Regions from separate parts of the Enterobacter sp. WI-ESBL-E8 genome, predicted to be linked through region 3. Evidence: predicted binding sites of a transcription regulator. Region 3 holds the regulator's gene; each other region holds the start of a gene.

Region 1 (7,649 bases), 390 kb from region 3:
GCGTTTATCTCCGCGCTGCTGCCGGTCTGGCTGATTCTGGCCCCGCGTGACTACCTGGCGACCTTCCTCAAAATCGGCGTGATCGTCGGTCTGGCGATCGGCATCCTGGTGATTAACCCGGACCTGAAAATGCCGGCAGTGACCCAGTACATCGACGGTACCGGCCCGCTGTGGAAAGGCGCCCTGTTCCCGTTCCTGTTCATCACCATCGCCTGCGGTGCGGTCTCTGGCTTCCACGCCCTGATTGCCTCCGGTACCACGCCTAAGCTGCTGGCGAACGAGAAAGACGCGCGTCTGATCGGCTACGGTGCCATGCTGATGGAGTCCTTCGTGGCGATCATGGCGCTGGTTGCAGCCTCCATTATCGAACCGGGTCTGTACTTCGCGATGAACACGCCTCCAGCAGGCCTGGGCATTACCATGCCAAACCTGCACGAGATGGGCGGTGACAACGCGGCGCTGATTATGGCGCAGCTGAAAGACGCAAGCGCACACGCGGCGGCGACCGTCAGCTCCTGGGGCTTCGTGATTTCGCCTGAGCAGATCATGCAGACCGCGAAAGACATCGGCGAACCGTCCGTGCTGAACCGCGCCGGTGGCGCACCGACGCTGGCCGTGGGTATCGCACACGTGTTCCACAAGGTGCTGCCGTGGGCGGACATGGGCTTCTGGTACCACTTCGGTATTCTGTTCGAAGCGCTGTTCATCCTCACCGCGCTGGATGCGGGTACCCGTGCGGGCCGCTTTATGCTGCAGGACCTGCTCGGTAACTTCGTGCCGTTCCTGAAGAAAACCGACTCTCTGGTCGCCGGTATTCTCGGTACCGCGGGCTGCGTTGGCCTGTGGGGCTACCTGCTGTATCAGGGCGTTGTCGACCCGCTCGGCGGCGTGAAGAGCCTGTGGCCGCTGTTCGGTATCTCTAACCAGATGCTCGCAGCCGTTGCTCTGGTACTCGGTACCGTGGTCCTCGTGAAGATGAAGCGCACCAAATACATCTGGGTTACCGTGGTGCCCGCGCTGTGGCTGCTGCTCTGCACCACCTGGGCGCTTGGCCTGAAGCTGTTCAGCGCCAACCCGCAGCTGGAAGGCTTCTTCTTCATGGCCAACCAGTACAAAGAGAAGATTGCCGCAGGCGGCGCGGATCTGACCGCGCAGCAGATTGCCAACATGAACCATATCGTGGTGAACAACTACACCAACGCGGGTCTGAGCATTCTGTTCCTGGTGGTGGTGTACAGCATCATCTTCTACGGCATCAAAACCTGGCTGAAGGTGCGTAACGCCGAAGGTCGTACGGATAAAGAAACCCCGTACGTGCCGGTGCCGGAAGGCGGCGTGAAGACCTCTTCACACCATTAAAACAATGGCGGGTGGCGCTGCGCTGACCCGCCCTACAACGGTACTGTAGGCCCGGTAAGCGTAGCGCCACCGGGCTTTTTCTTATCAGGACACGTTATGTTTGGTAACTTAGGCGAAGCAAAAAAATACCTCGGTCAGGCGGCGAAAATGCTGATTGGCATTCCGGACTATGACAACTACGTTGAGCATATGAAGACCAACCATCCGGATAAGCCGTACATGACCTACACCGAATTCTTCCGCGAGCGTCAGGAAGCGCGCTACGGCGGAAGTGGAGAAGGCGGCGTCCGCTGCTGCTAAAGGAGAGACCATGACCCCGATTGCCGTTACCCTGCTGACCGGTTTCCTCGGCGCCGGTAAAACCACCCTGCTGCGCCACATCCTGAACGAGCAGCACGGCTTCAAAATCGCCGTCATCGAAAACGAGTTCGGCGAAGTCTCCGTTGACGACCAGCTGATTGGCGATCGCGCCACCCAGATCAAAACCCTCACCAACGGCTGCATCTGCTGTACCCGCTCTAACGAGCTGGAAGACGCCCTGCTGGACCTGCTCGACAGCCGCGATCGCGGTGAAATCGACTTTGACCGTCTGGTGATCGAGTGCACCGGCATGGCCGACCCCGGCCCGATTATTCAGACCTTTTTCTCGCACGAGATTCTTTGCCAGCGCTATCTGCTGGACGGCGTCATTGCCCTGGTCGATGCGGTCCACGCCGACGACCAGATGAACCAGTTCACCATCGCCCAGTCTCAGGTGGGCTACGCTGACCGCATCCTGCTGACCAAAACCGACGTGGCGGGCGAAAGCGTTAAGCTGCGCGAGCGCCTGGCGCGCATTAACTCCCGCGCGCCGGTTTACACGGTGACGCACGGCGATATCGACCTGTCTCAGCTATTCAACACTAACGGCTTTATGCTGGAAGAGAACGTCACCGCAAAACCGCGCTTCCACTTTATGGGCGATAAGCAAAACGACGTGGCGTCGATTGTGGTGGAACTGGACTACCAGGTGGACATCAGCGAGGTGTCCCGCGTCATGGAGAACCTGCTGCTGTCGTTTGCCGACAGGCTGCTGCGCTACAAAGGGATGCTGTGGATTGACGGCGAACCGAACCGCCTGCTGTTCCAGGGCGTACAGCGCCTGTACAGCGCCGACTGGGACAGGCCGTGGGGCGATGAACCGCCGCACAGCGTGATGGTGTTTATTGGCATCCAGTTGCCGGAAGAGGAAATTCGGGCGGCGTTTGCAGGGCTGAAGAAATAACCGCTATGCATCCCCTCTCCCCATAAAATATTGCCTGCACAGACGGCCCCCTCTCCCTGTGGGAGAGGGCTGGGGTGAGGGGGAAACTTATTTCACCGCCTCCGGCAACGTCACAATCCACAACTCGCTGTCAGACTCCGGCTTCTTCAGCGGCTTCACGCTGAGCGTGGTTTCAACCGGTTTATCATCAAGTGTCAGCTTGCCTTCCGCGTTCACCCGGTAATCCTTGAGCTTCTTGCCCTCGACCGGGTTTTGCATCGCCACCTTCACGCCAAAGTCGTTATCGTTCGCCACCGCAAGCGTTTTGCTGTCGATCAGCGCCAGCCCTTCGGCCTTTTCCTGCTGCCAGCCAAGGGCGCGCAAATCGACGACCTGGGATTTAGACGCAAGGGTAATGCCGCGCTGCGCCAGGGTTTTCTCATCATCAAACTCCGGGTATTCGCCCGGCTTGTCGAAGGCGCTCAGGTCGCTCGCCTTGCTAAGATCCACCTTGTAAATCAGGTTACGCATCCCGTCGTTTTTATCGCTTCCCTGCTCAATCAGCAAGATGTGCTGGTCATCGAGCGCCACGATGTCGCCGATTTTGGCGTCGCTATTTTTGTCGTAGGCCGCGCTGTCGATGGGGTAACCGTACATCGCGGTTTTCCCGGTCGCCGGGTCGAAGCTCACCAGACGCGTAAACAGCGCCTGCTTTTTGCTCTTACCGTCGATATCCAGCGTACTTTGTACGGCGGCGATAATGCGCCCGTCCGGCATGCGGGTCAGGCCTTCAAAGCCACGGTTCGGCTGGCGCCATTTGATGATGTTTGGCAGACCACCCGCGATGGATTTCTCCCCTTCTGCCGCCTGCGGCCCGTGGATCGCCAGGATCTTCCCTTGGCTGTCGACGTTAATCAGGAACGGGCCATACTCATCGCACAGCCAGTATCCGCCTTTGCCGTCCGGCGTGATGCCTTCCGTGTCCAGCCCGCGGTTGTCCCCCTTCAGCGTCTTTAACGTGTCGCTGAATGCCACTTCATTGGTGGAGCCAATCACGCCGCTTTGCAGCGGCAGCCCGTTAATTTCGCCTTTATCGTCATGCAGCGGGCGGGCGTCAGTGGCCTCTGCTTTGCCGTTCTGAACGCGGATGGTCATCAGCAGCGGCGCGAAATCCGGCGTGACAAAAATTTTGGCTTCGTTTTTCCCGCTTTTTGGCGCATCTGCGTTCGGACCGCGATCGGTCACGGTTGCAAAGGTCAGAGCATCGCCCTGCTTGCCCGTAAACAGCAGGCCAGAACCAATGCCGACAGGGAGTCCATGCGGGAACGCATCGGCAAATGCGCCGCTGTAGCTCACGTGCGAGCCTTCGGGGAAGCTGACGACATAGCGTTCAGCCGTAGGCTGTGCCGCCAGGCCAGAGAAAGAGAGCGCACAACCGATAAGCACAGGAATAATTTTTCTTTTCATATTGTTAGCATCCAGTAAGTGAAGCCAACACCGTAATGAAGAAACGTGTCAGAAAAATGACACGGAAGGGACGCTAAATAACGCAGCGGCGCGTATAGCCCTCTTCAGAAATGTAAACTTACGTCTTTATCTATGACAACTGAAACACTTTTGGAAATTATTAGAAACTTAATTAATTCATTTCAAATCGCTTTTTTCTCCTCGTTCAAACGTCGTTTAGCAAACTGTTTAAACTTTTCCTAAACGTGAATTTAATTGCCATTGACGGGTCGCCAAACAAACAATTTAGCAACAGATGAAAATTAAATAGCTAACAAAATCAGCATAAAACCGCGACATGCCTCACATTTGCAGTCATAAACATCCGTTGTTAAGGTGCCCTCAGATTAATTTGATAACGAGGAACACTCATGAAAAAGCTTAACGTACTTATCCTTTCCGCTCTGACCGCGGTATCTGGCTCCGCACTGGCAATGGGCGGCAGCATTGAGCAGGGTAAAAACTTTACCAACCTGAATGTGGAAATGGGTAAATCTACCTCCGGCCTGTATACCGAAGGCAACTGGCTGAAAAATACCGATGACGGCACCACGACCGGTGGCGTAGGTGCTGGCTACAACTTTGAAGTCGGCCCGGTGATGTTGAACGCAGGCGCTAAGGCTCTCTACGTTGGCCCGAAAAAAGGCGATAACGGCGTGGCGTTCCCAATCGGCGGCGGCGTGAACGTTGCTCTGACCGACAGCATCAAGGTCTTCGGCGAAGGTTACGTTGCGCCAGACGGGCTGAACAACAGCGTGAAAAACTATGTTGAAGCTAACGGCGGCGTAAGCTGGACCCCAATCAAACCGGTTACGCTGAAAGTGGGTTACCGCCACGTGAGCGTTGACGGCAAAGATGGTCGTCCAAACCACACCCTGATTGACGGTGCGTACGTGGGCGGCGGCGTGAGCTTCTAAGGCTGTATTACGCCCGGCGGCGCTACGCTTGCACGGGCCTACAATGAACTGTGCAATCTATTGATACTATTGCACATTGTAGGCCGGGTAAGCGCAGCGCCACCCGGCAAGAAAGGGTATAGTACTCTTCATGGAAAACCTGCCGGTTGGCAGGTTTTTTATTACCTCTTACTTACGCACCACCACCAGCTTCTGGTTTACAAACTCTTTGATCCCCAGGTCCGACAGCTCGCGTCCGTAACCGGAGCGTTTCACGCCGCCGAACGGCAGCTCTGGCGCAGTATCGGTGAGCCAGTTGATGTACACCATCCCTGTCTCGATCCGCGACGCCATTTTCTTCGCGCGTTCGATATCCTGGCTGAACACCGCGCCGCCCAGGCCGTAGTGGGAATCGTTCGCCAGGGCAACCGCCTCGTCGTCGCTTTTCACGACGTACATCTGCGCTACCGGGCCGAAGAACTCCTCGAAGTACGCCGGGTTGTCGCGCGAGATATTCGTCAGGATCGTCGGCTCGAAGAAGCTCCCGTCGCGCTGCACCGGCTTGCCGCCATAGTGCAGCGTCGCGCCGTTTTTCACCGCCTCGTTAACCTGTTTGGTCAGCGTTTCCAGCGCATCTTTAGAGGACAGCGGCCCCAGCGTGGTGCTTTCATCCAGCGGGTCGCCAATCTTCACCTGCTTAAACGCCTCGGTGAATTTGCTCAGGAAGGCATCTGCAATTTTCTCGTGCAGGATAAAGCGTTTCGCCGCGGTACAGACCTGCCCGGCGTTGTTGAGCCGCGCGTTAACGCCGATCTTCACGGCTTTATCAAGGTCGGCATCGTCCAGCACCACGAACACATCGTTACCGCCCAGTTCGAGCGTAGATTTCTTGATGTGCTTCGCCGCCTGCGCGGCCACGACGCTGCCGGCTTTTTCGGAACCGGTCAGCGCGGCACCCTGTACGCGATCGTCAGCGATGATGTTCGCTACCTGATCGGACGAGATAAACAGGTTAGTCCACGCCCCTTCCGGCGCCCCCGCCTCGCGCACCAGATGGGCAAAGGCCTCGGCGCAGTGCGGGACGATGCTGGCATGCTTCGCCAGCACGGGGTTACCCGCCGCCAGGTTCGGTGCCAGAACGCGCATCAGCTGGTAATAGGGGAAGTTCCATGGCTCAACGGCCATCAGCACGCCGATGGGGTGATGCTCCACCCACGCTTCCCCAAGTTCAGATGGGTACTTCACCGGGGCCAGGAACTGCTTCGCGTTGTCCGCATAGTAGCGGGCGATTTGCGCACACAGCCTCACCTCGCCGCGGCTCTGTGCGATGAGCTTACCCATCTCCTGGCTGGCGATTTTAGCCAGCTCCTCGGTGCGCTCGTCGATCAGGTCGGCGAGCTTATGCAGCACCGGCAGACGCTGGCTGATGTCGCCTTTCGCCCATTCTGAATGGTAGAGCGCATCGGCCGCCTTCAGCGCCGCTTCGATATCCGCGTCGGTATGTGAGGGGTATTCTTTGATGAGCTGGTTGGTGGCAGGATTTACTGTCTGATAAGCCATGTCGAATCTCCTTGTTTTACCGCTTAGGGTATTAAGGGTAGTCAACATGACTGGCTCTGGACGTAAAGTTGGGTATATCCGGAAGGTTCTTAATGAAGCGCTGCCCGACGGTTCACGGCCGTGGTATAAAAAAGCTCCAGAAGGAGCGCCAATGACCGATACCCGACACGTCCGCCAGACTTTTCACCGCGCATCAGGCCTTGAGCTGCGCAGCACCTGGCAGAGCACGCAGGCGTACAAACGCCATAGTCACCCTCAGCTCTCCATCGGTGCGATTGTGGAAGGCCAGACCTGCTGCGTCTGTCACGACAGAGAGTACATCCTTAACCCCGGGGACCTCATCGTGATCCCGTCCTGTGCGCCGCACAGCTGCAACCCCGTCGCCGGAAAGCCGCGCAGCTACCATATGCTCTATATCGACGCCGACCTTCCTCTGGCGCTTCAGGTCATCCGCACCCCTGCCCTCTTCACGCATTACCTGGAGGTGGTTGAAACCCTCTCCCCTGCGTCCGTGGACAGGCTGCTTTCAGCCCTTCCCCGCGGGGCGGATAACGCAGAGGCGCTTCGCTCAACCAGCCAGCAGGTTCAGGAGGCGTTTCTTGCCGACCTGGCCGCACCGCCTTCCCTTGACGAACTCGCCCGGCGATTCTCGCTGCGCAAGGAGACGCTGATCCGCACCTTCAGGCAGGACACCGGCCTGACGCCGGGCAGCTTCCTCAACATCTCCCGCGTGGAGTACGCCAAAGCGCGGCTGCGCGCCGGGGATGATATTGCCGACGTCGGCTACCAGAGCGGCTTTGCCGACCAGAGCCATTTTCATAGAACCTTCGTCAGCTATACCGCCGCCACGCCGCGCCAGTACGCCACGGGCCGATCAATATCCGACAATAAATAGCGTTGGCATCACCGTAGTCTGACCTCAGATTTTCACACTGAGGTCGCTATGGAACTGTTATTCCCTTCCGCTTTTCTTGCCCTGGCGCTGGCGCACTTTGTTGCCCTGCTAAGCCCGGGCCCGGATTTCTTCCTGCTGGTAGGCTACGCCGCGCGCTATCGGGTGCGCGGCAGCGCTGGACTGTGCTTCG
Region 2 (7,649 bases), 390 kb from region 3:
CGTCCGCCCACCGTGCCGCCGGGTACCGCCCGCCTGCGCCTGACGCTCACGGCGGCGCACGAAGCAGAGGATATTGATGCCCTTCTGGAGGCGCTGAATGTCGCCCGTCAATAAGCAGGCCATTGCGGCGGCGTTTGGCCGTGCCGCGCGCAGCTATTCACAACACGATGAGCTTCAGCGCCAGAGCGCAGAGGGGCTGCTGGCGCTGCTTGGCGAGACGCGCTTTACCCAGGTGCTTGACGCCGGGTGCGGTCCCGGCGGGAATAGCCGCTACTGGCGCGAAGCGGGAGGCCAGGTTACGGCTCTCGACCTGTCATCCGACATGCTTGCGGAGGCACGTCAGCAGCAGGCTGCGCACCGTTATCTGGTCGGTGATATCGAAGCGATTCCGCTGGCGGATGCGCAATTTGATTTGGTCTGGAGCCATCTCGCCGTGCAGTGGTGCAGCAGCCTGCCGCAGGCCTTAAGCGAGCTTTACCGCGTGGCGCGTCCGGGCGGGAGCGTGGCGTTTACCACTCTGCTGGAAAGCTCGTTACCGGAGCTGAATCAGGCCTGGAGGGCGGTAGATCGCCAGCCGCACGCCAACCGGTTTTTATCACACGAGCGGGTCACGCAGGCGCTGGCAGGCCGGCGCTATCGCAGCGCGATGCAGACCATCACCCTCAATTTCAGCGACGCGCTCAGCGCCATGCGCTCGCTGAAGGGGATTGGCGCCACGCATCTGCATACCGGACGCGAGAAAAAACCGCTCACCCGGGGTCAACTGCAGCGTCTGGAGCAGGCCTGGCCGCAGGCGCGGGGACATTTCCCGCTCTCTTATCAACTTTTTCATGGGGTTATCGAACGTGACTGAACGCTATTTTGTCACCGGAACGGATACGGAAGTGGGTAAAACGGTTGCCAGCGCCGCGCTGCTTCAGGCGGCGCGAAAGCTTGGGAAAAACACCGCCGGGTATAAGCCGGTTGCTTCCGGCAGCGAGATGACGGCGGAAGGGTTACGCAACACCGACGCGCTGGCGCTCCAGCGGAACAGCACGCTTGAGCTCGCCTATTCAGCGGTGAATCCGTACACCTTTGCCGAGCCGACGTCGCCGCATATCATCAGCGCCGACGAAGGTCGTCCGATTGATTTCACCGTGCTCTCGGCCGGATTACGCGCGCTGGAACGCCAGGCGGACTGGGTGCTGGTGGAGGGCGCAGGCGGCTGGTTTACGCCGCTCTCGCAGGAGCAGACGTTTGCTGACTGGGTGCAACGCGAGCAGCTCCCGGTCATTCTGGTCGTAGGGGTGAAGCTCGGCTGTATCAACCATGCTATGTTGACCGCGCAGGCCGTTTCGCAGGCAGGACTGCGCCTGGCGGGCTGGATAGCCAACGACGTGGTTGCCCCCGGCAAGCGGCATCAGGAGTACCTGGCAACGCTCAAGCGGGTTCTTCCCGCCCCATTCCTCGGGGAGATCCCGTGGCTTGCGGAGGATGCCGAACGTGCCGAAACCGGGCGCTATCTTGACCTCAGCGCCTTGCTTCCAGCGACATCCAGTGGGCAATAAGCTCATCGTCCAGTTCGTTAACGTGGCCCTGGGCCACGTTACGCCCGCGATAAAGCATGCAAAAACGATCCGCCACCCGGCGAATAAACGACAGTTGCTGTTCAGCCAGCAGCACCGTCATCCCCAGCTCTCGGTTTAAGCGCACCAGCAGCTGTCCCAGCTTATGCGCGAAACCGTGGCCTGCGCCGTGCAGGGGCTCGTCCAGAATCAGCATCCGCGGACGGTTTACCAGCGCGTTGGCCAGGGCCAACTGGTACTGGTCGTCTGGCGAAAGGGCGTTGCCCCGAGTCTGACGCAGCGCGTAGAGTTCCGGGAACAGGTCATACACCTCACTTTTCGCTTCCGGGTCGGGCTTGCCCATCGCCCGCATGGCGATATGCAAATTCTCCTCAATCGTCAGCTGGGAGAAGATCCGCCTGTCCTGCGGGACATAGCCTATCCCCGGCCCTGAACGCTGTTCTGGCACCTGGCTTAGCAAATCACGCGGCGGCGCGCCCGCCTCATGCCAGATGATGGTGCCGCTTTCGACGGGCACTTTTCCGGCGATGCAATTCATGAGGGTGGTTTTCCCCATGCCCGGCAGGCCAACGACGCCTGTACACATCCCTTGCGGAAAATCTAAATCCACGTTCCATAGCGTATGTTGGCTTCCGTAAAACTGGTTCACTGCACGCAGACTCAACATCTTTCTCTCCTTAAAAATGTGTGTAGGTGAGGCACGTTCTGGATTGTGCAAAACCCCTGCCAGAAAGTGCAAAGTGACTAAAAAAGCGACTTTTTTAGGAATAAGTCACAGGAGAGCGGTGTAAAACCAGAGGGATTGCACATCGACGGTGCCGGCGGTGGTGAGTTGTGGTGCAGGGTCAGAAATGATGAAAATGTGAGCAATATCTCATCGGTTGGTTATGAATGACTCAACTGTTAATCATCAAAAAATAGCTATAAAAATTTTTTCCTGCCGGTTCGTGGGAAAATCCGGGAATTTGCCGAGCGCCTGTCTGCATGGGCTGGAAGCAGTTATCCACTATTCCTGTGGATAACCATGTGCATTAGAGTTAGAAAACACGCGATAAGCGAGAGGCGACGCGGCTTTCGCCCAAATTGGCGCGAAACGCGGCTTTAGAAAATATCGTTTATAATTTAACTGGTTAGATAAAAGCAATTCCCGTCATGAAAGTGTCACCCGTTGCCATAAAACTATCATTACCTGGCTTGACAAATGTTAAAAAAGAAAAAGTTCTGGGGATAACCTGTCCTGACTGGTGTTTTATGTTGTCACAGTCCAAATTTTGGCCGCTATCGCGCTAATCATTCAGGCGCTACTCTAAATATCGTGACATGCTACTGGTTTTTCATCCAGTGTTTTTTACTGGCATTCCTGGCCACAACGAGTAAAATTACTCACCTGCCGCTTATAACGTCATCAGGTTGTCGCCCATGAGTAAACCGTTCAAATTGAATTCTGCTTTCCGTCCTTCGGGGGATCAGCCCGAGGCCATCCGCCGTCTGGAAGAGGGGCTGGAAGATGGGCTGGCACACCAGACGCTGCTGGGGGTAACCGGCTCCGGCAAAACGTTTACCATCGCCAACGTGATCGCTGACCTGCAGCGCCCCACGATGGTGCTGGCGCCCAACAAAACCCTGGCCGCACAGCTTTACGGCGAGATGAAAGAGTTCTTCCCGGACAACGCGGTGGAGTATTTCGTCTCCTACTACGATTACTATCAGCCCGAAGCCTATGTCCCGAGCTCTGACACCTTCATTGAGAAAGATGCTTCGGTAAACGAGCACATTGAGCAGATGCGTCTTTCAGCCACGAAGGCGCTGCTCGAGCGTCGCGATGTGGTCGTCGTGGCGTCGGTTTCCGCTATCTACGGTCTGGGCGACCCGGATCTGTATCTGAAGATGATGTTGCACCTGACGCAGGGGATGATCATCGACCAGCGGGCGATTTTGCGCCGTCTGGCGGAGCTGCAGTACACCCGTAACGACCAGGCGTTCCAGCGCGGGACGTTCCGCGTACGCGGTGAAGTGATCGACATCTTCCCGGCGGAATCGGACGATATGGCGCTGCGCGTTGAGCTGTTTGACGAAGAGGTCGAACGCCTCTCGCTGTTCGACCCGCTGACGGGACATATTGAGTCGGTGATTCAGCGTTTCACCATCTACCCGAAAACGCACTACGTGACGCCGCGCGAGCGTATCGTGCAGGCGATGGAAGAGATTAAAGTGGAGCTGGCAGACCGCCGTAAGGTGCTGCTGGCCAACAACAAGCTGCTGGAAGAGCAGCGCCTGAGCCAGCGTACCCAGTTTGATCTGGAGATGATGAACGAGCTGGGCTACTGCTCCGGCATCGAAAACTACTCCCGTTTCCTCTCCGGCCGCGGGCCGGGCGAGCCACCGCCGACGCTGTTTGACTATCTTCCGGCAGACGGTTTGCTGGTGATCGATGAATCCCACGTCACTATCCCGCAGATTGGCGGGATGTATCGCGGTGACCGCGCGCGTAAAGAGACGCTGGTGGAGTACGGCTTCCGCCTGCCGTCGGCGCTGGATAACCGCCCGATGAAGTTTGAAGAATTCGAGGCGCTGGCCCCGCAGACCATCTACGTGTCGGCGACCCCGGGGAACTACGAGCTGGAGAAATCCGGCGAGGACGTGGTTGACCAGGTGGTGCGTCCGACCGGGCTGCTGGACCCGATTATCGAGGTGCGTCCCGTGGCGACGCAGGTGGACGATCTGCTCTCCGAGATCCGTGCCCGTTCCGCCATCAACGAGCGCGTGCTGGTAACCACGCTCACCAAGCGCATGGCGGAAGACCTGACCGAGTACCTCGAAGAGCACGGCGAGAAGGTGCGTTATCTGCACTCGGATATCGATACCGTGGAGCGAATGGAGATTATCCGCGACCTGCGTCTGGGCGAGTTTGACGTGCTGGTGGGGATCAACCTGCTGCGAGAAGGTCTGGATATGCCGGAAGTCTCGCTGGTGGCGATCCTGGATGCGGATAAAGAGGGCTTCCTGCGTTCTGAACGCTCTCTGATCCAGACCATTGGCCGCGCCGCGCGTAACGTCAACGGGAAAGCGATTCTGTACGGTGACAAAATCACCCCGTCGATGGCGAAAGCGATTGGCGAAACGGAGCGCCGTCGCGAGAAGCAGCAGCGCTACAACGAAGAGCACGGCATTACCCCGCAGGGGCTGAACAAGAAGGTGGTCGATATTCTGGCACTGGGTCAGAACATTGCCAAAACCAAAGCGAAAGGCCGCGGCAAGGCGCGTTCAGTGGTGGAAGAAGATACCGTCGTGCTGACGCCGAAAGCGCTGCAGCAGAAAATCCACGAGCTGGAAGGGCAGATGATGCAGCACGCGCAGAACCTGGAGTTCGAAGAGGCGGCGCAGATCCGCGACCAGCTCCATCAGCTGCGGGATCTGTTTATTGCAGCATCGTAGCTTCTTGCCCGGTGGCGCTGCGCTTATCGGGCCTACGGGTTAAGTGCCCCTTGTAGCCCCGGTAAGCGCAGCGCCACCGGGGGTTGTTAACCCAGCGCCTGAATCGCCTTCTCCAGCGCTTCGCGCAGCAGATGGCGGTCATGGCGATATTTAATATCGCTGGCCTCCAGCGGCTCCTGCACCACCAGACGATCCCCAATCCCGGACACGTCGACTTTAGGCCCCACCACCACGCCGTCGATAATTTTCTTCCCGACGTACTGCTCCATCAGGCTCAGCTTGTCCGCCAGCGACAGGCTTGCGGCTGCCGGGCTCAGTTCGCGCCCCAGGTTACCGATGTAGACCATCGGGGCAGGGGTGCGGCGCAGCGCCTGGGCCAGCTCTTTCACCAGCAAAATAGGCATCAGGCTGGTGTAAAAACTGCCCGGACCGATCAGGATCACATCCGCTTCAGCAATGGCCTCAACCGCTTCGCGCGTGGCGGGAACGCTTGGGTAGGTCATCAGCTCTTTCGGCGGCAGAATGAGCTGATCGATATTCACCTCGCCGTAAACTTCATGACCTTCCGCGTCGATGGCCATCAGATCGACCGGCTGCTCAGACATCGGGATAAGGAACGCATCCACTTTCAGGAGATTTCGTATCAAATTGATGGCTTCCAGCGGGCGCACGCTCAGGTGATCCAGAGCTTTAAGCATTAAATTTCCGAGGTTATGCCCGGAAAGTTCGCCGTTACCGCCGAAACGGTACTCAAACATTGCAGATGCAACGCTCGGTTCGGTAATCAGCTGGTTCAGACAGTTGCGCATATCGCCCCAGGCGATACCCCCTTCTGCACGTCGGATGCGCCCCGTAGAGCCGCCGTTATCCGTTGTGGTCACGATCCCTGTCAGCCTTGAGCCGAGTGAAGACAAAGAGGACATCACCCGGCCCAGACCGTGGCCTCCGCCGAGTGCGACCACACGGTCAAGATCCGCAAAAGTGCGATTGCGCATACACATTCCTTATCACGTTCAATGTGCGTAACACTACCCTAACTACCCCTAAAAGACGATGCCTCACCGGACGCAAAATGACGCATATCAATGCGAAGATGCTGTTTTTGCGTATTCTGTAGTGAAAATACACAATTATGTCGTTATGTAGTTGTTTATATAGCGTTAAGCGAGAATAGCGAAGAGTTGATTTACGCGCTACTATCGCCATAACCACGTTTTCAAATTTGAAAACATACACTCTAGCCTTTGTGCCTGTGTCGAAAGATATGGCGCTCTGGCCGTGGCGAATATGCCACCAGGGTACAGAAAGAAATGACTGTGCCTCCCATATCTGGAAAGGTGTACATGGCTTCACAACTTACTGATGCTTTCGCGCGTAAGTTTTATTACTTACGTCTGTCGATTACCGACGTGTGCAACTTCCGTTGCACCTACTGCCTGCCCGACGGCTACAAACCGGGCAGCGTCACCAATAACGGCTTTCTCTCCGTGGATGAAGTGCGCCGCGTCACGCGCGCCTTCTCTGAGCTCGGCACCGAAAAAGTGCGTCTGACCGGCGGTGAACCTTCGCTGCGCCGCGATTTTCCCGACATCATTGCCGCCGTGCGTGAAAACGAACGCATTCGTCAGATTGCGGTAACCACCAACGGATACCGTATGGCCCGCGACGTGGCCGCCTGGCGTGATGCCGGCCTGACCGCCATCAACGTCAGCGTGGACAGTCTGGATGCCCGCCAGTTTCACGCCATTACCGGTCAGGATAAATTCCGCCAGGTGATGGACGGCATCGACGCGGCGTTTAGCGCCGGGTTCGAGAAGGTCAAAGTCAACACGGTGCTGATGCGCGACGTCAACCACCATCAGCTGGACACCTTCCTGGCGTGGATCAAATCTCGCCCCATTCAACTGCGCTTTATTGAGCTGATGGAGACGGGCGAGGGGAGCGAGCTGTTCCGCCGCCATCATATCTCCGGCATGGTGCTGCGCGACGAGCTGCTGAAACGCGGCTGGATCCATCAGATCCGCCAGCGCAGCGACGGCCCGGCGCAGGTCTTCTGCCATCCTGATTACGAAGGGGAAATTGGGCTCATCATGCCCTATGAGAAAGACTTCTGCGCCAGCTGCAACCGCCTGCGCGTCTCTTCCGTTGGCAAGCTCCACCTTTGCCTGTTCGGCGACGGCGGCGTGGACCTTCGCGATCTGTTGGAAGACGATGCGCAGCAGGACGCGCTTGAAGCACGCATTTCTGAAGCGCTGACGCATAAAAAACAGACCCACTTCCTGCATCAGGGCAATACCGGCATTACTCAGAACCTGTCCTACATCGGCGGGTAATCAGGCTTAAGAAGGAATCAGAAGATGAGTCAGGTAAGCGCAGAATTTATCCCGACACGCATTGCTATCCTTACCGTTTCCGACCGCCGTGGCGAAGAGGATGACACCTCCGGCCACTGGCTGCGCGAGGCGGCCCATGACGCGGGGCATAACATCGTCGATAAAGCGATCGTGAAGGAGAACCGCTACGCCATTCGCGCTCAGGTTTCGCAGTGGATTGCGAGTGATGAGGTGCAGGTGGTGCTGATCACCGGCGGCACCGGCTTTACCGCAGGCGACCAGGCGCCCGAAGCGCTGCTCCCGCTGTTCGATCGCG
Region 3 (7,649 bases):
CAGGGAGAGGGAGAAAAAAGATTACTGCGCTTCCGCCAGCTGACGGTCGCGGCGGCATTTAAACATCCAGCCCACCAGCAGCAGCACGATCCACGCACAGCCCACGTACAGGGAAATGCGGGTATCCGGGTGATAGCCAATCAGGCCAATGATGAACACCAGGAAGATCAGCCCGACGACGGTCGTTGCGACGCCGCCCGGAACTTTGAACTTCAGCGCTTTCGCCTCTTCCGGCGACAGGCGACGGCGGAAGGCAATCTGCGACAGCAGGATCATGATCCACACCCAGACGGTTGCGAAGGTCGCGAGGGACGCAATCACGAGGAAGACGTTCTCCGGCATGATGTAGTTCAGGTAAACCGAGAACAGCAGCGCAACGGTCATGACCACGACGGTCACCCACGGCGTGCCGCGACGCGACGTTTTGGCAAACACCTTCGGCGCACTGCCCTGCTCCGCCATGCCGTGCAGCATGCGGCCCACGCCAAAGACGTCACTGTTGATTGCCGAGAGCGACGCGGTGAGCACCACAAAGTTCAGAATACTGGCCGCAAACGCAATGCCCATATGCTGGAAGGTCAGCACAAACGGGCTACCGTTGGTACCCACCTGGTTCCACGGGTAGATGGACATAATCACAAACAGCGTACCCACGTAGAACACCAGAATACGCATCGGCACGGAGTTGATGGCGCGCGGAATAGATTTCTCCGGGTCTTTCGCTTCACCGGCGGTAATACCGATAATTTCGATACCGCCATAAGCGAACATGACCATCTGTAGCGACATGACCATCCCGAGCCAGCCGTTGCTGAAGAAGCCCCCGTTGCTCCAGAGGTTATGGATACCGGTCGGCTGCCCGCCGTTGCCAATACCCCAGATGATGATGCCGAAACCGGCCACAATCATGATGATAATGGTGGCGACCTTGAAGAAGGAGAACCAGAACTCCAGCTCGCCGAACACCTTCACGCTCATCAGGTTAACGGCGCAAATGATCAGCACCACGCTCAGGACCCAAATCCAGTGCGGCACCGCCGGGAACCAGACGCCCATGTAGATGCCAAACGCCGTCACGTCGGCGATCGCCACAATCAGGATTTCAAAGCAGTAGGTCCAGCCGGTGATAAACCCGGCCAGCGGGCCAAGGTTTTCCTGCGCGTAGCGGGAAAACGAGCTGGCGGACGGGTTGTGAACAGACATTTCACCGAGGGCGCGCATGATGATATAAGCCGCCACGCCGCCGATGATGTAGGCCAGCAGCACACTGGGACCGGCCATTTTAATGGCATCTGCCGAGCCATAAAAAAGACCGGTACCGATAGCAGAGCCCAGCGCCATAAAGCGGATGTGGCGCGTGCTCAGTCCACGTTTAAGTTTGTTAGTGCTTTCCATTTAAATCTTGCCATTCAACACGAAAAAAACAAAAAACCACGGGGCCTTAAGCCCCGTGGTTAAACAGTTTGTTGCCGTTGATTAATGGGCGTTCGATGCGACCTGACGCCCTGCGGCACGGTCCCAGATAATCGCCAGAACCAGTGCAACAACGGTAGGCATCAGCCAGGCCAGACCCTGCTCGGACAGCGGCAGACGCTGTGTCCATGCAGGCAGTATTCCTGCGAATGCTGATGCTTTAATGCCGTCAAGGATACCAAAAATCAGGCTGATAAACATGGCTGGCGCAATAATTCGTGAGGAGTTGTTCCACCACGGGCGGGTGAAGCTCAGCACCACCAGCACGATACACGGCGGATAAATCGCCGTCAGCACCGGAATAGAGACCTGAATCAGGTGGCTCAACCCGAGGTTGGACACCGCCATAGAGAAGATACCGAGGATAAACACCAGGGTGCGGTAAGAGAGCGGCAGATACTGTGCAAAGAACTCTGCGCAGGCACAGGTCAGGCCAACCGCCGTCACCAGACACGCCAGGAAAATAAGCGCCGCCAGCAGCATGCTACCCGCACCACCGAAGGTGTGCTGAACGTAGGCGTGGAGGATAGCTGCACCGTTCGCGTTCTGATCGACCAGCATGGCGCTGTCGGAACCCAGGCGGAACAGTGCCAGATACAGCAGCGTCAGACCCACGCCGGCCATCAGGCCAGCCCAGATGGTATAGCGGGTCAGCAGGCGCGCTTCGGTCACACCGCGGGAACGCGCGGCGTTAACGATAACGATACCAAACACCATGGCGCCCAGCGTATCCATCGTCAGATAGCCGTTCACAAAGCCGTTAGAGAACGCGGCGTTTTTATAGGCGTCCATCGCGTCGCTAATCGGGCCGGCAGGCCAGACAATGGCAGCCACCGCCAGTACGATCAGCGCCACAATTTTCAGCGGAGCCAGGAAGTTGCCCACGGTATCCAGCAGCTTGCCCGGATAGAGGGAAACCAGAATCACGATCGCGAAATAAATCAGGCTGTAGATAAACAGCGGCATCGCACCGTCACCGGTCAGGGGAGCAATACCCACTTCGAAGGAAACGGTCGCCGTACGCGGAGTTGCGAACAGCGGGCCAACGGCCAGATAGCAGACGGTTGCCAGCAGCACACCCGCCACTTTGCCAATAGGGGTGCTGAGGCTATCCACGCCGCCACCGACTTTCGCCAGCGCGACGACGGTCAGTACCGGTAGGCCCACGGCAGTAATCAGGAAACCAAACGCGGCGGTCCAGACGTGTTCACCCGCCTGTAAGCCAACCATTGGAGGAAAAATGATGTTGCCTGCGCCAACGAACAGCGCAAATGTCATAAAGCCCAGCGCGATGATGTCACGCGATTTTAAGTGATGGGTCATAAAACCTTACTGCCTGTGGATGTGGTGTTGAAAACATTGAGATTTCCGGCTTCCCTGACGGGACGATACAGCCGAAAACTTGCTCAATTTCAGCGGGAAATGCTCCCGTCCTGGCGTGGAGAAGAATAGTTTTTCGATTTACCACGCAAATACAGTCGGTCTGACAGTATCTGGGGGGCAATTTAAACGCTTATAACGTTTAAAGGCAAGGAGGGATCGTAAAACCAGAACAATATGCCATCATGAAAATACGCACCAGCATAATACGCTATTTATAAGAAAAACCCATGGCTAATCATGCGAACAAAAAACAGACAGCCGTATAAAATTCATCCGCGTTTCGCTTGACTGCAAAGCAAACGGGCCAGCTGACGCTGACCCGTGGAAAGGTAAAATGACACACCTGCTGTCAGGCGATCTTTTTGGCAATTAATCGTTCCGGGATAACGAAGCTGAAGCGGGTTCCTTTGCCCAGCGTACTCTGGATTTCGAGACGGCTTTCATGGTGATTCACCGCGTGCTTAACAATCGCGAGCCCCAGGCCGCTTCCTCCCGTCTGCCGCGATCGCGCTTTATCCACGCGGTAGAAACGCTCGGTCAGACGCGGAATATGCTCCGGTGCGATACCCGGCCCGTTGTCCTCCACGCTAAATTCGGCTCCCGTTGGGCTGTGGTGCCAGCGCACCAGGATTTCCGTCCCTTCCGGCGTATGATTCACCGCGTTATACACCAGGTTGGAGATGGCGCTGCGCAGTTCATCTTCACTGCCCAGCACCTTCAGCGCGCTGTCGACCTCAAAGGTCAGGTGGTGCTTTTTGTGGCTTAACGTCTGCGCTTCACGCTCCACTACCCGCAGCATCATCGGCACGTCAATGGTGTCATTCAGCGCAAGTGTGGGTGCCGCTTCAATCTTCGAGAGCGTCAGCAGCTGCTTCACCAGGCCTTCCATTCGGTAAGTTTGCTCGCGCATCGTGTGCAGCGCTTTTTCACGCGGCGCCCCTTCAAGCGTTTGCTCCTGCATCATCTCCAGGTAGCCCTGAAGCACGGTCAACGGGGTTCGTAATTCGTGGCTAACGTTCGCGAAGAAGTTGCGGCGCGCCCCTTCCAGCTGGTGCATCTGGGTGACATCGCGCGCCACCATCAGCCACTGCTTATCGCTGTAGGGCATCACGCGGATTTCCAGATGGCGACCGTTATTGAGCTTCAGATTGTGCGGACGGGTAAAATCACGTTTTTTCAGATACAGCGTGAACTCGGGATAACGTAGAAGGTTGAGGATATTCTGGCCATTATCGTCCGGCCAGCGCAGGCCCAGCAGCTGTTGCGCCAGGCCGTTACACCAGAAGATGGTCCCTTCTTCGGTGGTCAAAATGACCGCATCCGGCAGCGATTCCGCACCGCTGCGAAAACGCTTAATCAGGCTTCCCAGCTCGCGGCGACGCTTCTTATTACGCATCTGCATCTGATGCAGACCGTACAGCAGCGGCTCCCAGCTGCCGCTTCCCGGCGGCGGCGTCATGCTTCGGTCAACCCACAGCCACCAGGAGAGGCGCAGCAGGTTCCAGAAGTGCCAGATCAGCAGCCCGGTGACCGACGCCAGCAGAAACCACGGCAGATGTCCAAGAAAGGCCCCCAGAATGAAGGCCGGAATACAGCATAAGATCAGTTCAAAGACGAGCCTTTTCCATGACAGACGTTCCAGCACGCGTCACACTCCTGTCATTGTTCAGAAACGGGTAGAAAAACGATAACCCGTGCCGCGGACCGTCTGCACCATGCGATCGTGGCCGCTCAGTTCCAGCGCTTTTCGCAGGCGGCGGATATGGACGTCAACCGTCCGGTCTTCGACATACACGTTAGTTCCCCAGACGTTATTCAGCAACTGCTCGCGGCTGTAAACGCGTTCCGGGTGCGTCATAAAGAAGTGCAGGAGCTTAAATTCCGTAGGCCCCATATCGAGGGGATTTTCACCGGTCATCACGCGGTGTGAGGTGGGGTCAAGGCTCAGCCCCTGCATCTCAATCACCTCTTCCACCGCCATCGGCGAAATACGGCGCATCACGGCTTTAATGCGGGCCACCAGCTCTTTTGGTGAAAACGGTTTGGTAATGTAATCGTCCGCGCCGGTCTCCAGACCGCGCACGCGATCCTCTTCTTCACCGCGCGCCGTGAGCATCACCACCGGTATATCGCGTGTTAGCGCTTCACGCTTCAGATGTTTGATAAACTGCAGTCCGGAGCCGCCGGGCAACATCCAGTCCAGCAGAATCAGATCGGGCCAGGGTTCATTTAGCTGGTTCACTGCGCTGTCATAATCTTCCGCTTCAACCGGCTGGAAGCCATTTTGCTCGAGCACGAAGCACACCATTTCACGAATTGGAGCTTCATCTTCTACGACCAGAATACGTCTCGCCATACTTTGCCCTGTCTTATCTTATTTAAGTTACAAGTTTGTAATTCGGCGCCATTATGCGTCAGATTTATGACAGATTTATGAAAAACAGTACCACGATAACGGGCAAACCGTTGTTTTATTACAGCGGTTATTTTCCCTTCTCTGAAGGTTTATAATCCGGCTTTCTCTTTTTTGCCACGGATCAGCTATGCGCATACTTCACACCTCGGACTGGCATCTGGGTCAAAATTTTTACAGCAAAAGCCGTGCGGCTGAACATGAAGCGTTCCTGGGCTGGCTGCTGGAAACGGCCCGGACGCACGAGGTGGACGCGATAATTGTGGCGGGTGACATCTTTGATACCGGTTCTCCCCCCAGCTATGCGCGTGAACTGTATAACCGCTTCGTGGTGAATCTCCAGCAAACCGGCTGTCATCTGGTGATTGTCGCCGGCAACCATGATTCCGTCGCGACGCTCAATGAATCCCGCGACATCCTGGCATTTCTCAATACCACCGTTGTCGCCAGCGCCGGGCACGCCCCGCAGATCCTGAAAAAACGCGACGGTACGCCGGGGGCGGTGCTGTGTCCGATACCGTTTTTACGTCCGCGGGACATCGTGCAAAGCCAGGCGGGGCTGTCGGGGGCGGAAAAACAGCAACATTTATTACAGGCCATCACCGACTATTATCACCAGCAGCACGCCGAAGCCTGCGCTCTGCGCGGCGAACAGCCGATTCCGGTGATTGCGACCGGGCACCTCACCACCGTCGGGGCCAGTAAAAGTGACGCCGTACGTGACATCTATATCGGCACGCTGGACGCCTTTCCGGCGCAAAACTTCCCGCCAGCCGACTACATCGCGCTCGGGCATATCCACCGCGCGCAGGTTATCGGCGGCTGCGAGCACATCCGCTACTGCGGATCGCCCCTTTCGCTCAGCTTTGATGAAACGGGCAAAGCCAAATCCGTGCATCTGGTGAGTTTTTCCGACGGAAAGCTTCACGCCGTCGAGACGCTGGAAGTCCCGGTCACCCAGCCGCTGGCGGTGCTGAAAGGCGATCTTGACGCCATTACCGCCCAGCTTGAGCAGTGGCGCGGCGCGGCGCTTAACCCTCCCGTCTGGCTGGATATCGAAATCACCACCGATGACTACCTGCACGATATGCAGCGAAAAATCCAGGCGCTGACCGAAGATTTGCCGGTTGAGGTGTTGCTGGTCCGCCGCAGCCGCGAACAGCGCGAGAAAATTCTGCTCAGCGCCCGGCGCGAAACCCTCAGCGAGCTGAGGGTAGAAGAGGTGTTTGAACGCAGGCTCTCGCAGGAGGAGATAGACGACGCGAAGCGTGAAAGGCTTAGCGAGCTGTTCACCCATGCCCTGCATGCGCTCGATGATGAGGACGAAAACGCATGAAAATTTTGAGCCTGCGCCTGAAAAACCTTAACTCTCTCAAGGGCGAGTGGAAAATTGACTTTACTGCTGAACCCTTTGCCAGCAACGGGCTGTTTGCTATAACCGGCGCGACCGGAGCAGGCAAAACCACCCTGCTCGACGCCATCTGCCTGGCGCTTTATCACGAAACCCCACGCCTGCAGAAGGTCTCTCAGGCACAAAACGACCTGATGACGCGCGACACCGCCGAGTGTCTGGCCGAAGTGGAGTTTGAGGTGAAAGGCACGGCCTATCGCGCCTTCTGGAGCCAGAACCGGGCGCGCAATCAGCCTGACGGCAACCTGCAGGCACCGCGCGTGGAGCTGGCGCGCTGCGAAGATGGCAAAATCCTGGCCGACAAAGTGACGGATAAGCTGGAGCAAACCGCCGCGCTCACCGGGCTGGACTACGGCCGCTTTACCCGCTCCATGCTGCTCTCTCAGGGGCAATTTGCCGCCTTCCTCAATGCCAAACCGAGCGATCGTGCAGAACTGCTGGAAGAGCTGACCGGCACCGAGATCTACGGCCAGATTTCCGCCATGGTATTTGAGAAACATAAAGCAGCCCGCAGCATGCTTGAAAAGTGCGAGGCGCAGGTTGCAGGCGTCGTGCTGCTGAGCGAAGAGCAACAGCAGCAGTTACAGCAAAGTTTGCAGGCACTTACTGACGAAGAGAAAAGCCTGCTGGTACAGCAGCAAAGCCAACAGAGAGATTTTCAGTGGCTTACGCGCCACGATGAGCTTGTACGCGAGCAACAGCGCGTCACCGCGATGCAGCAGCAGGCGCAGCAGGCACTGACGGACGCAGCGCCTGAGCTGGCAAAACTCCAGCTTGCCCAGCCCGCCGCCCAGCTTCGACCGCTTTGGGAGCATCAGCAGGAGCAAACCGCGCGCCTGACGCAAACGCAGCAGCGAATTGTCGAAGTAAATACTCGCTTACAAGCTAAAACCGTGCTGCGCGCACGGATCCGCACCACCGCCCTGCGTAACCACGAGCAGCTACAGACCGAACTGACGGCGCTGGCGC

The links. The regulator PhoB, encoded in region 3, activates phosphate uptake and scavenging genes when phosphate is short. The targets are predictions, from matches to a motif close to CTGTCATAAAACTGNCNNAT.
Positions count from the first base shown of each region.
Region 1: the regulator PhoB is predicted to act here: its motif matches at 4,115-4,134, upstream of ACWHWP_RS03250 (esterase-like activity of phytase family protein).
Region 2: the regulator PhoB is predicted to act here: its motif matches at 2,734-2,753, upstream of uvrB (excinuclease ABC subunit UvrB).

Region 1 covers NZ_JBRWXJ010000001.1:669,652-677,300, reverse strand. Annotated here, with positions in the region: gene ACWHWP_RS03265 (carbon starvation CstA family protein) at 1-1,359, shown strand, start outside; gene ACWHWP_RS03260 (YbdD/YjiX family protein) at 1,456-1,659, shown strand; gene yjiA (GTPase) at 1,670-2,623, shown strand; gene ACWHWP_RS03250 (esterase-like activity of phytase family protein) at 2,711-4,069, opposite strand; gene ACWHWP_RS03245 (YfaZ family outer membrane protein) at 4,480-5,025, shown strand; gene ACWHWP_RS03240 (NAD-dependent succinate-semialdehyde dehydrogenase) at 5,194-6,564, opposite strand; gene ACWHWP_RS03235 (AraC family transcriptional regulator) at 6,716-7,459, shown strand; gene ACWHWP_RS03230 (LysE family translocator) at 7,508-7,649, shown strand, end outside.
Region 2 covers NZ_JBRWXJ010000001.1:1,450,492-1,458,140, forward strand. Annotated here, with positions in the region: gene bioF (8-amino-7-oxononanoate synthase) at 1-114, shown strand, start outside; gene bioC (malonyl-ACP O-methyltransferase BioC) at 98-853, shown strand; gene bioD (dethiobiotin synthase) at 846-1,547, shown strand; gene ACWHWP_RS06920 (ABC transporter ATP-binding protein) at 1,510-2,232, opposite strand; gene uvrB (excinuclease ABC subunit UvrB) at 2,985-5,000, shown strand; gene yvcK (uridine diphosphate-N-acetylglucosamine-binding protein YvcK) at 5,087-5,995, opposite strand; molybdenum cofactor riboswitch at 6,222-6,356, shown strand; gene moaA (GTP 3',8-cyclase MoaA) at 6,344-7,333, shown strand; gene moaB (molybdenum cofactor biosynthesis protein B) at 7,358-7,649, shown strand, end outside.
Region 3 covers NZ_JBRWXJ010000001.1:1,056,287-1,063,935, reverse strand. Annotated here, with positions in the region: gene proY (proline-specific permease ProY) at 22-1,395, opposite strand; gene brnQ (branched-chain amino acid transporter carrier protein BrnQ) at 1,477-2,796, opposite strand; gene phoR (phosphate regulon sensor histidine kinase PhoR) at 3,206-4,501, opposite strand; gene phoB (phosphate response regulator transcription factor PhoB) at 4,523-5,212, opposite strand; gene sbcD (exonuclease subunit SbcD) at 5,400-6,605, shown strand; gene sbcC (exonuclease subunit SbcC) at 6,602-7,649, shown strand, end outside.